One region of the Nostoc sp. UIC 10607 genome, then DNA from elsewhere that is predicted to be linked to it. Evidence: predicted binding sites of a transcription regulator. Region 1 holds the regulator's gene; each other region holds the start of a gene.
The links. Region 1 encodes NtcA, which controls nitrogen genes in cyanobacteria. Its sites were predicted from a motif close to TNTGTANNNNNNNNTACANA; they were not measured.
Positions count from the first base shown of each region.

Region 2: ACEYW6_RS21550 (DUF3120 domain-containing protein) is a predicted target of NtcA. The motif match lies at 1,749-1,768, and genes of this name have one in related genera.
Region 3: ACEYW6_RS10880 (S-adenosyl-l-methionine hydroxide adenosyltransferase family protein) is a predicted target of NtcA. The motif match lies at 1,266-1,285, and genes of this name have one in related genera.
Region 4: ACEYW6_RS08490 (DUF3155 domain-containing protein) is a predicted target of NtcA. The motif match lies at 1,252-1,271, and genes of this name have one in related genera.

Region 1 is NZ_JBIQNW010000073.1:16,560-19,713, forward strand. It holds gene fabI (enoyl-ACP reductase FabI) at 1-373, opposite strand, end outside; gene ntcA (global nitrogen regulator NtcA) at 752-1,423, shown strand; gene ACEYW6_RS31435 (DUF3084 domain-containing protein) at 1,593-3,083, shown strand.
Region 2 is NZ_JBIQNW010000028.1:28,103-31,256, forward strand. It holds gene psbU (photosystem II complex extrinsic protein PsbU) at 28-456, opposite strand; gene ACEYW6_RS21550 (DUF3120 domain-containing protein) at 967-1,746, opposite strand; gene ACEYW6_RS21555 (undecaprenyl-diphosphate phosphatase) at 2,195-3,019, shown strand; gene ACEYW6_RS21560 (TIGR03279 family radical SAM protein) at 3,106-3,154, shown strand, end outside.
Region 3 is NZ_JBIQNW010000009.1:35,534-38,687, forward strand. It holds gene ACEYW6_RS10860 (cation:proton antiporter) at 1-23, opposite strand, end outside; gene ACEYW6_RS10865 (hypothetical protein) at 534-797, shown strand; gene ACEYW6_RS10870 (hypothetical protein) at 821-952, shown strand; gene ACEYW6_RS10875 (hypothetical protein) at 1,052-1,207, opposite strand; gene ACEYW6_RS10880 (S-adenosyl-l-methionine hydroxide adenosyltransferase family protein) at 1,319-2,122, shown strand; gene ACEYW6_RS10885 (ATP-binding protein) at 2,233-3,154, opposite strand, start outside.
Region 4 is NZ_JBIQNW010000006.1:231,907-235,060, reverse strand. It holds gene ACEYW6_RS08495 (ATP-binding protein) at 1-1,014, opposite strand, end outside; gene ACEYW6_RS08490 (DUF3155 domain-containing protein) at 1,300-1,617, shown strand; gene ACEYW6_RS08485 (cofactor assembly of complex C subunit B) at 2,068-2,598, opposite strand; gene ACEYW6_RS08480 (PadR family transcriptional regulator) at 2,657-3,004, opposite strand.

The DNA.
Region 1 (3,154 bases):
AGTAGGTACTAATTTCTAAGGCGGTGTTGAAGCCAGAACGAGAGGTTTGGCTAAAATCTCCACTCAAATCGTCTTTGCTAGCAAAGGCAAGACAATGGATGAGGATGTCTAGCTTTCCCCACTGATTGCGGATTGTTTCAAAGGTAGATTGAATCTGTTCATCATTTTGGACATTACAGGGAAGAAATAAGCTGGGGTTGAGGGGTTCTACCAACTCCGCAACTTTTTTCTCCATTTTGCCGCGTTCATCCGGCAGGTAGGTAATACCCAGGTTTGCTCCGGCTTTATGGAGCTGTTGGGCGATGCCCCAGGCGATCGAGCGGTTATTGGCAATACCTGTAACAAGAGCATTTTTTCCAGTCAGATTCAGCATAGAAATTGTTAATGCGATCGATCATTAGGAGCATACTAGAATCTGAGGCTAGTTTGTCTTTGTTTTACACAGGATTTGCAAAAATGAATATTGGTAAGAGTGTTTGCTGTGACAAAAATCTTGATTTTTTCTAAAGATATTCTCAAAATAACTTTATTTGTTCTTCAAAAAACCTTTTGAATGCAGCTATTGGAAGTACTTATCAACAATTAGTAGCTGAAAGGATCAACAATTATGTATCATTATAAACAAAGAGTTATGAAGAGATTAGTTTGAGTATAGGAAAGTACAAAAAGGTTGACGGTGCTATATTCATTTTTCGGGTGTATTCTTAGGTAATCAGTTTTTGTTTTTCCGGCATTGGGTAGGGGAAGGGAGATGATCGTGACACAAGATAAAGCCCTAGCAAATGTATTTCGTCAGATGGCGACCGGGGCGTTTCCGCCAGTTGTGGAAACGTTTGAACGCAATAAAACGATCTTTTTTCCTGGCGATCCTGCCGAACGAGTTTATTTTCTTTTGAAAGGTGCTGTTAAACTTTCCAGGGTGTACGAGGCAGGAGAGGAAATAACGGTAGCGTTGCTACGGGAAAATAGTGTTTTTGGTGTTTTGTCATTGCTGACGGGAAATAAGTCGGATAGGTTTTACCATGCGGTTGCATTTACCCCTGTGGAATTACTGTCAGCACCAATTGAACAAGTGGAGCAAGCACTCAAGGAAAATCCAGAATTATCAATGTTAATGCTGCGAGGTCTGTCTTCGCGCATTTTACAAACGGAGATGATGATTGAAACTCTCGCTCACCGAGATATGGGTTCTCGGTTGGTGAGTTTTTTGCTAATTCTTTGTCGGGATTTTGGCGTTCCTTGTGCAGATGGGATCACAATTGATCTGAAGTTATCTCATCAAGCGATCGCAGAAGCAATTGGTTCGACTCGTGTTACTGTTACTAGGCTACTAGGGGATTTGCGTGAAAAAAAGATGATTTCTATCCACAAAAAGAAGATTACTGTGCATAAACCTGTTACCTTAAGTAGGCAATTCACATAAATGCAATTGGAGAAAGGGGAATCGGCGCGTGTTCTATTTTCAAAAATGACACCAATAGCTAGAGGTAAATCTAAAAATTGAGTAATTTCAGCTATTGCCAATTTCCACTTCTTTCCAGACAATGCTTAAAAGTAGTAGGCTGTATCTGGAAGGATTTCGGTAGCTAAAGATGACCACCGGATACATCCTCATCGCAGCAATTTTAATCTTGGGAGGCGTAATTGCAACCGTGGGCGATCGCATCGGCACACGAGTTGGCAAAGCCCGCCTCTCACTTTTTAACCTTCGTCCGAAAAATACTGCTGTACTGGTAACTATTTTTACGGGCGGTTTGATTTCAGCATCAACCTTAGGAATTTTATTCGCTGCCGACGAAGGCTTGCGAAAAGGAGTCTTTGAATTAGAAGATATTCAAACAGACCTCAGGCAGAAGCGGGAACAGCTAAAAACCGCAGAAGCTCAGAAAAGTCAGGTAGAGAGTGAGCTAAATCAAGCAAGAATTGCCCAAGCAAAAGCACAACAAGAATTGCAGGTAATCAATCAATCTTTGCAGGCGGCGAATGCCAAACAACGCCAAACACAAGCTCAATTGAACCGCACCATTAGTCAACAAGCCCAAACTCAAACTCAACTCCAACGCACTCAAGGTCAGCTAGAACAAGTTGTAACTCAGTACCAAAAAGCTATAGCTGAATTGCAAAGCGTTTACAATCAGAGAAAGGAGCTACAGGCGGCAGTTGAACTACTGAAGACAGAACGTCAAAGACTTTACGCTGAAGCTAAAAAAGCTATTGATGAAGCCAAAGCAGCTATTGAAAAACGCGATCGCGAACTCGCTAACCGCCAAGAAGCTGTAGAACAGCGCGATCGAAAAATCGCCCAACTGGATCAACTAATTCAAAAGCGTAATCTAGAAGTTGCAGCGCGAGAGCAAGTAATTGCCAAACGGGAATCTCGCCTCAAAGAATTGGAAGGACAACAGGAGCAACTAGAACTGGAAGTTGCAAGGTTAGAAAAATATTATCAGTCCTACCGCGACCTGCGTCTGGGTAAGCTAGCTTTAGTTCGCGGTCAAGTTCTGTCTGCTGGTGTAGTTCGTGTGACCCAACCGAATGCTGCCCGTCAGGCAGTGGTACAACTTTTACAAGAAGCCAATCGCAACGCCAACCTGGAATTGAGTGAACCTGGTGCAAATCCTGCAAATGCAGAGCTAATACGCTTCACTCAGGAGAGGGTTGAGAAATTGAGCAAGCAGATTGAGGATGGTCAAGAATACGTGGTGCGAATTTTTTCCGCTGGTAATTATGTCAGAGGAGAAAAGCAGATAGAATTTTTCGCCGATACAGCCCGGAATCAATTGGTTTTTTCGGGAGGCGCGGTGCTAGCCACAACTACTACCGATTCCAAAACCATGACATCCTATCAGTTACAGCAGCGGTTGGAAATACTGATTTCTGCTTCCCAATTTCGGGCCCGTAACGCCGGAATTGTCGAAAATGTCCAAGTAGACGGGACTTTTTTACGCTTTGTCAATCAATTAAGACAGTATAATCAACCCTTGGAGATCAAAGCGATCGCAGCAGAGGACACTTATACAGCTGGACCCTTGAGAGTAAGATTAGTGGCAATAGTCAACGGACAAATTATTTTTAGTACTTAAAAAAGTATTTGCACACTGTTATTAGTAAGATTTAAACATATTGAACAGCAGGCAAAATAGTTGCTGTGATT
Region 2 (3,154 bases), on a different contig from region 1:
ATTTGCTACGTTAATTGCAACGTGCAGTTATCTGTAGATGCCGTTGTTAAAGCGATCGTCTCCCTCATTGAAGGCAGGCTCTAGTTCTGTCACCGTGAACTTATCCAAGTTGGCTTGCAGGGTTTGTTTCTGGCGATCGCTCAATCCTGGAAGATCCAATACATCCTCTACTTTTTGGTAGGGAGCATTCGTGATGATTTTCTTCGCCAGGGTGGGATAAAGCCCTGGATACTGTTGAAAAGCTCGGACGTTGGTATTATTCAAATCAATTTTTTTACCAAATTCCGTTCCTAGCTTTGCATCTGCCCGATTTTGCCGCTCAATTGCCAGAATCGGGACTTGAGGAAAAGCAAAACTGTTGAAACTAGCAGCTTGGGCTATCTGAGTTGTTCCCAGCCATCCCCAGCAACTAAGTAACAAACTAAACACTGTTAATAAACGCGCCAATCCTTTCACGATTTTCTACCTCTTTCCATCAAACAGAAATAAAAGTTTTAAGCTAACAGCCGTCAGCAGTCATTAGTCATTAGTCAGAGTGCCAAAGACAAAGGACAAAACCTGATAGCTTAATCAACACAGCAGTCATCAGAAACTAATATACAGCGTATTAATATCCACAATATTTACCGTTACTAGGTTTGACTGTACTTTTGCCAAAAATTTTCATCATGGTAAGAGTGCTTGCATAACTGCAATAGACTTTTATCAATGATCCCGGTAGCATTCCCAGCTAGACGAAATCTTTTCAGGGTAGCTGATTCTACTTCCCAAGCATACACAAAACCGTGCGATGTCTAATACCGAAAACCCTAGCAAAAAGACTTGATGGTGATAGGCTATTATGTAATATTTCTTAACAAATTAATTATCTACAGCATCATTCTTGATGTGCCGTAGACTGGGCTGGAAAAAGTTTCGGTAAGAGAAGCCTACACGATCATTACAACCTCCGGTCTCCTGCCTTCTTCAAGCTGCGATCGCAGCTAACAAAAATAGGCTGTCTACCAAAATTGTGCTTAAAACCGCGCCACTAAAGGCATACCAGTGTCTTTGCTTTAGACCTAAAGGTAAAATCCCGACTGTCAACAAGACTAAGGCGAGAACTATGGCCCAACTTTGTCCCCAAGGCGCTTGTACTTGCATGAGAGCATTTTGCAAGATTTGTGGTGCGCCATCTGCATCTACTCTCATAATTTGCCGCCAATAGGGCATCAAGTCTGCTAAATAAAAATATACGTCGGTTAAGACTGTACCTAGTAAAGAACCTAAATAAAACCAGTTACCTACCTTGCCCCAATTCTTCGCCAAACACCAGCAAGCAAACGGTAATCCTATAGACTCCACTGGCAGATGCCATACAGGTTCCCAACGTAACCAGCCCCAGTAAATCGCTCCTGCTAACCAACTCCAGCTAAATCCTAAGAGCAAATCCCCCCATACATAAGTTGCAGGACGTGACATTAAGGTAAAACTTAGCCACACCCAAAACGCTGCCAGCGCTAAACTGAGACTTGGTAGCGATCGCACTATTGGTGCTTCTACAAATACTGGTACTGTTACTAAAAACACCGCCGCCGCAAACACTAACCAAGTTTGTCGGGCAGAAATAGATAAGGGAAGAGAGGGAGAAGAGGAAAGTGTAGATTCCAATTGCCTGATACCATTCTGCCCAGTATCAGCTAAATCCAACTCGGTATCAATAGAAGGGGTAGAAGCAGTGTAGGAGGACAGTGTATTATTAATCAAAGTTTTTAATATTTGTTACTAAACTTTATCTTATTTAAGATATCACATTTTAAAATCCCCCCCTAGGGCATTGTAATTATACTGAAATTTCAGGGAGTACTGGCGCAAACTAAACAAAACATTCTCCGCCAGACTAATTCCCTAAATTTCCACTACGTATAGAACTCCTCTGTAGTTCCTTGTAAATGAAAGACTACAAAGAGGTGAGGGGTGCAATTTAAAGGTTAAAAAGTCAATAGCATCAGTCCGTTAAATATTAAAGTTTGATGAATTACCAAAATTTCGTTGACTTATTGAGGTGGGTATAAGAACATGGCCAGCGTCTTTGATGATGTTATTAATCAGTAAAGTTGAATTTTCTACAAGATTGGGTGCAGTGGAGAGTATATAAAGCAACATCATCAGCTAAACAATGATGTGTAGAACAAGAAAAAGGTACTAATTACATATGGAGTTTATTCAAGCTTTTATTTTGGGTATTGTCCAAGGTATTACAGAGTTTCTGCCAATTAGCAGCACTGCACATCTTCTGATTGTGACAAAGGTATTTGGTTGGAAAGAGCTAGGTTCTAAAGATTTTGTTGATGCAATTCAATTTGGTAGCGTTATAGCAATTCTGGGATATTTTTGGTCGCTGATTTATAGTATTGTCAAAGGTGGGATCGAAGCACTAAAAGAGAAAGACTGGCAACGTGAAGAATGGAAAATTCTTGTAGGTATTTTAGTAGGAACAATGCCTGCTTTAATTGTCGGTTTTCTTTTGAAAGATATTCTTCCAGAGAGTGCATTAATTATTGCCATTATGTCAATTGTTATGGCGCTTTTACTAGGTTTAGCAGAAAAAATTGGCACTCGCAAGCGAGATTTCAATTCATTGCAAATTCGGGATGGTATTTTAGTTGGATTAGGACAAACTCTTGCTTTAATTCCAGGCGTTTCTCGTTCTGGATCGACGTTGACGACTGCCTTATTTTTAGGATTAGAACGCGATACAGCAGCGAAATTCTCCTTTTTGTTAGGGTTTCCAACTCTTACCATTGCTACGCTGTATAAGAGTTTGAAAATATTCAAGTTATTTCAAGCCCAACAGTTACCAGATAACATTGTTGGACTGTTAATTGTAGGGATTATTTCAACGTTTATTTTTTCCTACCTATCAATTGCATTCTTGATCAAGTACTTACAAACCAAAAACACTTTGGTTTTTGTTTGGTATAGATTAGCATTCGGCAGTGCGATTTTAGCTGCGATCGCAGCAGGTTGGAAAGGATAATTCCATAATAGTCATTAGTCATTGGTCATTAGTCCAAAGTAAATGACTAATGCCCGATGCCCCATACCCTGTTTAGCGAATCCCCCATGACTACCATTAATCCTGCTCGAATTACCAAGGTTCTTCCAGACTCAA
Region 3 (3,154 bases), on a different contig from region 1:
TCAATAATATAGATATCTACCATATAGCGATTTATATAAAAATTAGGCGTTACTTTGTAAGCTTAGTTGCAATAGCTTGATGTTAGAAATTACCTATGGACAGATTTTCTTGAATTGTAAATTTGGAATTCACACCCGCTACCAAATTTGATTGAGAATAAGGGAATAAATAAATGTGGCGTTGGCTTTTCCCGCCTTCTCTACGAGATGCTCCGTGAACGGCATCGCGCTTTGATAAAGAGTTGTTGGTATATAAGTTGGTATATAAGTAGAACGAAATGACTTTACGAAGCGGTTTGATTATTCCCCTCTGAATTAAAACACAGCCCCTAAAAAAATGGGATGTAGCACAAGAATATGGCTAACGCTCACTTGTGCGCTCCTAGTAATGGTCTGTATCCCCCAGTTTTTCACTCAGATATCACCCATTTTAGTACAAATATACTATAATAAAGATAGCGTCCACAAAGCCTAGTTAAATGCATAACGGCTCTGTGAAAACCTTCTGGAAGATGGATTCAAGGGTTAGTTCGATGATGAAGCATTACATTCTCAACCTCAATCCGACTGCCAAGCATGAATGGGATCGGTGTATTTTACGTGACCCGCTGACTGCTAAACGCCCAGACATTGCTAAATTAATTGCTGAAGCGGTTGGTGCTGATACAGGCAGTTATCTGGTGAGCGTGAATATCGAAGTTCAAGTTTTAGAACAGGCCGCAGTACCTCAAGCCGAACAACTCTCACTTTCATTTCCAGAGGTGAGTCTACCGTCACAGCTACGGGAAGTGGCTTGAGCTAGTGTCCAAAAACTGTATTTTTGAATACAGTTTTTAGACAACAGTCAACTAAAGGAGGTGTATACTCCAGAGCGATCGCAAAACTCTTCGGTCTGGTGACATTTGGTTATCGCCGCGATCACAGTTTTGTTTTCTATATGCAACTGGGTTAGTTAAAACGTTGTAAGAGAGAAATTACTAAAAAACCTCCTAAAAACAAAAAACCCGCTATAGCGGGTTACACAACAAACTAAGAACAATGAAAACTTGATTTAGCTGGAATACCTCATTTCAGCTTCTAGTTGACGAATCAGTTGTTCGTCGCCCTTTGCTCTGGCTACTTGCAAGCGATGCTCTAGGCTTTTTTGAATATTCTCTCTGTGAGTTTCTTGTGCTTTCCTGACACTTTGTAGTCTACCTTGATTCATAATGATTACCTTCTTTAATTTTTTGCTTTATGTCTGGTATTCTTAACATAGCATATATTTTGTAGCTGTTGCTACAGAAATTTCTGAATTAATGTAGATTTTAGCAAAAATATGTCTAAAAAGCAGATAGGTCAACAACCACTCGTGACTTTACTGAGTGATTTCGGCGATCGCGATGTTTATGTAGGCATAATGAAGGGTGTCATAGCCCAAATTAACCCCAGACTGACGGTGGTAGACTTAACGCACCAAATTCCACCGCAAGACATAGCCGCAGCCAGGTTTTCCCTGATGAATGCTTGTCCCTATTTCCCCGTTGGCACAGTGCATGTGGCAGTAGTAGATCCGGGTGTGGGAAGCAAGCGACGAGCGATCGCAGTAGAATTTGCTCAAGGGTTTTTGGTAGGCCCAGATAATGGTATCTTTAGCGGGGTACTTAGTCAAAGTCCTGCGATCGCAGCCGTCGAACTCACAAATCTTAACTATTGGCAAACTCCTCAACCAAGCAAAACTTTTCACGGTAGAGATATCTTTGCACCAGTGGGAGCTAATCTTGCTAGTGGTGTCTCCCTCAAACAGCTAGGACAAGAAATTGAGCCAGCAAGTTTGGTAAAACTGGATATAGGCGAGTGTAAGCAAACAACCACTGGTGTAGTGGGTTGCATTCAATATATTGACCACTTTGGCAACTTAGTGAGCAACATTGCAGGGAGTTACGTACAAGGCAAAACTTGGTCTGTGCAGGCTGCGGGGTTGAGTATACCAGGCTGTGAAACTTACAGTGATGTTAACGTGGGAGATATAATAGCTTTAGTTGGCAGTCACGGCTGGATAGAAATTGCCATTAATAGCGGCAATGCCCACTCACAGTTGCACCTAGATTGGCAAGAACCGCTTCAAGTTCTGCTAACGTGAACCACTCACACTGACTACAACTCTTCACTTACAGCAGCTTGCTTTTTAAGTAAGGTACAAAACGCAGGACTCACGCATCACATATAAAGAGTTTCTGCCTCCTGCCTCTTTCACATCCACCCCCCAACTTCCGCCTCAGTTAAAGGCTTCTCTAATTTGGTATATTCTGTCTGAGCAGCCCGCAACACGTGTTTCATCTGCACTGGTTCCCCAGCATCGGCAGCGAGGAAAGCTGCATTTAAGGCTATGTTACGGATATTACCCCCAGCGACATTAAGTCGTGCTAGTTGCAGAGCATCTAAATCTGCGGTTGGTGTGTCGGTTGGAAAGACGCGTCGCCAAATCTCGGCTCGTTGCGTTGTATCCGGGAAGGGGAACTGCACTACAAAGCGAATGCGCCGCAGAAAGGCTGTATCAATTGCACTCTTCAAGTTCGTAGTCAGGACTGCTAAACCTGGGTAGCTTTCCATCCGTTGCAATAGGTAGCTAACTTCGATGTTTGCGTAGCGATCGCGGGCATCTTTAACCTCACTCCGTTTGCCAAATAAAGCGTCAGCTTCATCAAATAACAAAATTACCCCGCCTTGTTCAGCAGCATCAAATACCCGGCGCAAATTCTTCTCTGTCTCGCCAATATATTTGCTGACTACCGACGATAAATCAATGCGATAAAGGTCGAGGCGCAATTTATGGGCCAGCACTTCTGCTCCCAAGGTTTTACCAGTGCCGCTAGCACCTGCAAATAAAGCGCTGATTCCCAATCCTCGCGCACTCTTCGCAGCAAACCCCCAATTGTTATATACAGTACTCCGTTGACGCACATGAGCTGCAATTTCCCGGAGAACTTGTTTCTGTGCCTCTGGTAATACTAAGTCCTCCCAATCACCAGATGGCTCAATTCGCTGGGCGAGTTCATCCAAGCGCGGACGTGCTTGCACACGGCAGGCATCCCATAAAATGCTAGTGATATCGTTTTCCGGTGTTTGTGCTAACTGCCCTATAGCTTCTGCACAAGCAGCGCGGATGGTTGCG
Region 4 (3,154 bases), on a different contig from region 1:
TAAGACCTCTCGTAATGCTTTGACGTTGGCACGTACTAGGGGTGAATTCTGTTGAATTTCAGTTATTAGTTTTAGCTTTCGCTCTTGGGCGATCGCTTTGGCTGATATTAATAATGGTTCTAATATATCTGCTAACGAGCAGTCAACTGCTTTATCTCCCGTTCCCGGTAATAGTAGCGGCGGTTTAGCATCTTTTTGGATAGTTGCTTCTACAAATACTTCATGTTCAGGGAGATGTAGTGGTGCTAAATCTGCCTCTGTCAAGTCAATTACTTGATCAAATTGTTGCAGCAATTCTTGGAGGCGATCGCTTTCCCGCACAATACTAGTTGCTACATCCCGGTTAGCGTCTGCTGGGCTGAGTCGTTTCAATAGCAGTTTGCCAAAAGTCCGCAACGCTGTTAAGGGGTTACGAAACTGATGCAACAGGTTATCCAGCAAATCCCGTTGTTTTTCTTGGAGAATTTGTTGTTCATGCAACTGCTGCTCAAACCATGCTCGCCGCTGATCTAAAATACAAGCGATCGCTAATGTTTGGGCTATCCGTTGAATCTGACTTTCCTCATGTTCATTCCATGCCCGGTCTTCCCTACCTGTCACCAGTAACCCCATCATCACACCCTCATAAATCAGAGGTAAAACAATTTGATTACCACTAAGTAAGTATTCTTCTTTTAGATGGGGTTGAGATGCATTTGGGATCTCAGACTCTGGTGACGAGGTTGGAGATTCTGATCCTGTTGTCAATAACCTTCTCTGATGATTAGGTAATATAAACACATTTCCAACTTGAAGTTGATTGTGTACAGTCGCTTCAGCAGTCTCCTTCCCTGGCGGTAATAATGCTGTTTCCGGGTAAATCACTACAGGAATCAGTTTTGCCTCACCTGAGGGAGTCTCTACCAATTCTTGTGTCAGGTACACAATACTTAAAGTTGCTCCCAGCCCTTGGGTTAGCAGCGCTATTTGCTCTCGACATAGAGCAAGAAAATCGGAACTGGCAGACATTAACATTTTTTAGCTCTTGCTCAAGATTACAGATTTTGAGGCATGATGTAAGAGAGGATACTTAATTTTTACCTCACTCATTTAATAAAGCTTAACTAAAATTTTCTTAGCGATGGTTTGTACCAAGGGATTATATCCTTTGGTGATTTTCTTTTCCCTATCTCCAAAGATATTAATTTTCTTACATTAAAAGGTTAAAAACTATTGATATTTTGAACTAGAACTTATATAATGACGACGGATTTTGTAGCTATCACTACAATCTATAGCTTGAAAGAGGAGGACAATAGATTGGCAAGGAGACGCAAAAGGAAGAGTCGTCGTCGTCAGGAAGGACGACGCATTTTGGAACATGTGCCTCAATATAGCATCGAAAGTGGCGAAGAAAAGCCTGTGACAGCAGCGAGAAGATTCATTCAAGCTGAAGGTATTTTGCCACCGGCTTTGCTACTCGTAAAGCGAAATGAACACACCACAGACCGTTATTTCTGGGCAGAAAAGGGACTGTTTGGTGCTCAATACGTAGAGGAAAATCATTTCTTGTTTCCTAGCTTGAGGGTGTTAGAACCTTCGCCAGGTCAAGAACCTCTTGCTTTAGCTAGTCGGTGAACTATAAATGGTCATCTTACGCATTGAATGTGGCTCCTGACTAACATTAACTGGCAAAATTGCTAAGTTTATGCAGAATTTAATTTTTTTTTAGTTTGGAGCTGATTTGCTTTTTAAGGCTAGTCCAGGTAGTTGGAAAGTCAACTTGTCTCAAACCACGCTATGTTGCATGGGTTGATACTATTTTGATGATGCAGAAGGGAGTGGGTATAGAGCCAAGCGCATCCAAAAGCGCTAGTGAAGTTGCGCTCTTATGCCGTAAATTGTTAACCAAGCTCTGTCAACGAATTTAAGTTAATGAATTTAAATTTTTCCCCACGACAAAAGTTGTGGGGAAAACTGACAAAGCAGAAGTCTTGATTTCCTCCTTCCTACTTTCCATTGCCTAAAGAGTAGGTCAGGTCAGAAGTCTGCATATCATAGTTAATAGATGGTCATAAAAACCAACAATTATTCAACAGCCTTGAGATGTAGAGTCCTCTGTAACTCACTAAGTTCATCTCGATGGCCAACTACAGTGATCTTACTTGAGGAGGTTTGTTCGCTCTGAGTTGTTTCTACTTTGAGCGACACCTTCTCAAGTCTTCCAGATTTTTTCCAATAAAATAGACCACTTAAAGGCGACAGCAGTACCATAGCCAAAATAAAGCTACTGAGCTTAGGAAAAAGCAGGTATACGACCAGAGATAGACAAATAATACCAGTAGCTGCCAGCAGAGTTAAAAATATAGCTAAGAACCAACTGGGGCGAACATTACCTTCAAAAGTCACTTTGTTTTGTTCTCGGTCTACCGCTGCCACTCGGTAAGACCGCGAGCGAAAATAATCTTTTAATTGAGACATTAAAGCAGCTTCGTCTTGCTCAGATACCATTTGCGCTGTTTCTATGCGGTCTTTAGTCGAGGCACGAATAAAGAAAAACAGCCCAACCGATAACAACAAGGTTAGCAGGAACGTAGATGGCAGAATAGCAGTATCCATAACTAATTGTTACTGTTTGACTGGAGGAGACTTATTCATTATCAATATCAATTATTCGTTACTTTGTCCTCCTGTTGATGTAATCTTGCCAAAGAAAAGCTAAATCCTGCGCTTGAACTTGCCACTCTGGAGAAACTTGGTACATCCGCCTGGGGCGTCCTCGTCCTTCCAGTTTCTTCCAATATCCAGTGATTGCCTTTTGGTCTTCCAGAAATTTGATTGCACTATAAAGTACGGTATCCGAAAGCCTAGAGGTGGGATATTCAGTTTCTAATTGCTCAATCAACTCGGTTCCGTAAGATTCACCTTGTAACAAAACAGACAGTATGTAACAAACTGCTACTTCCTGACAAAGGTAAGTTGGCGGAGGATTCTCAAAGAATTGATATATATCCTCAAGTTTCATGGTTAGTGAATGGCTAAAAAAATGCCTTAGGGTACGGTCTACAATCCTTGTAGTCAGTATACAGTGCTACTGCTAAGTGAGTAACGTATATAAACCTACTTAGACTAGATATCCATTGCGTAAATACCAAATAATTACCCACGCCTGTGA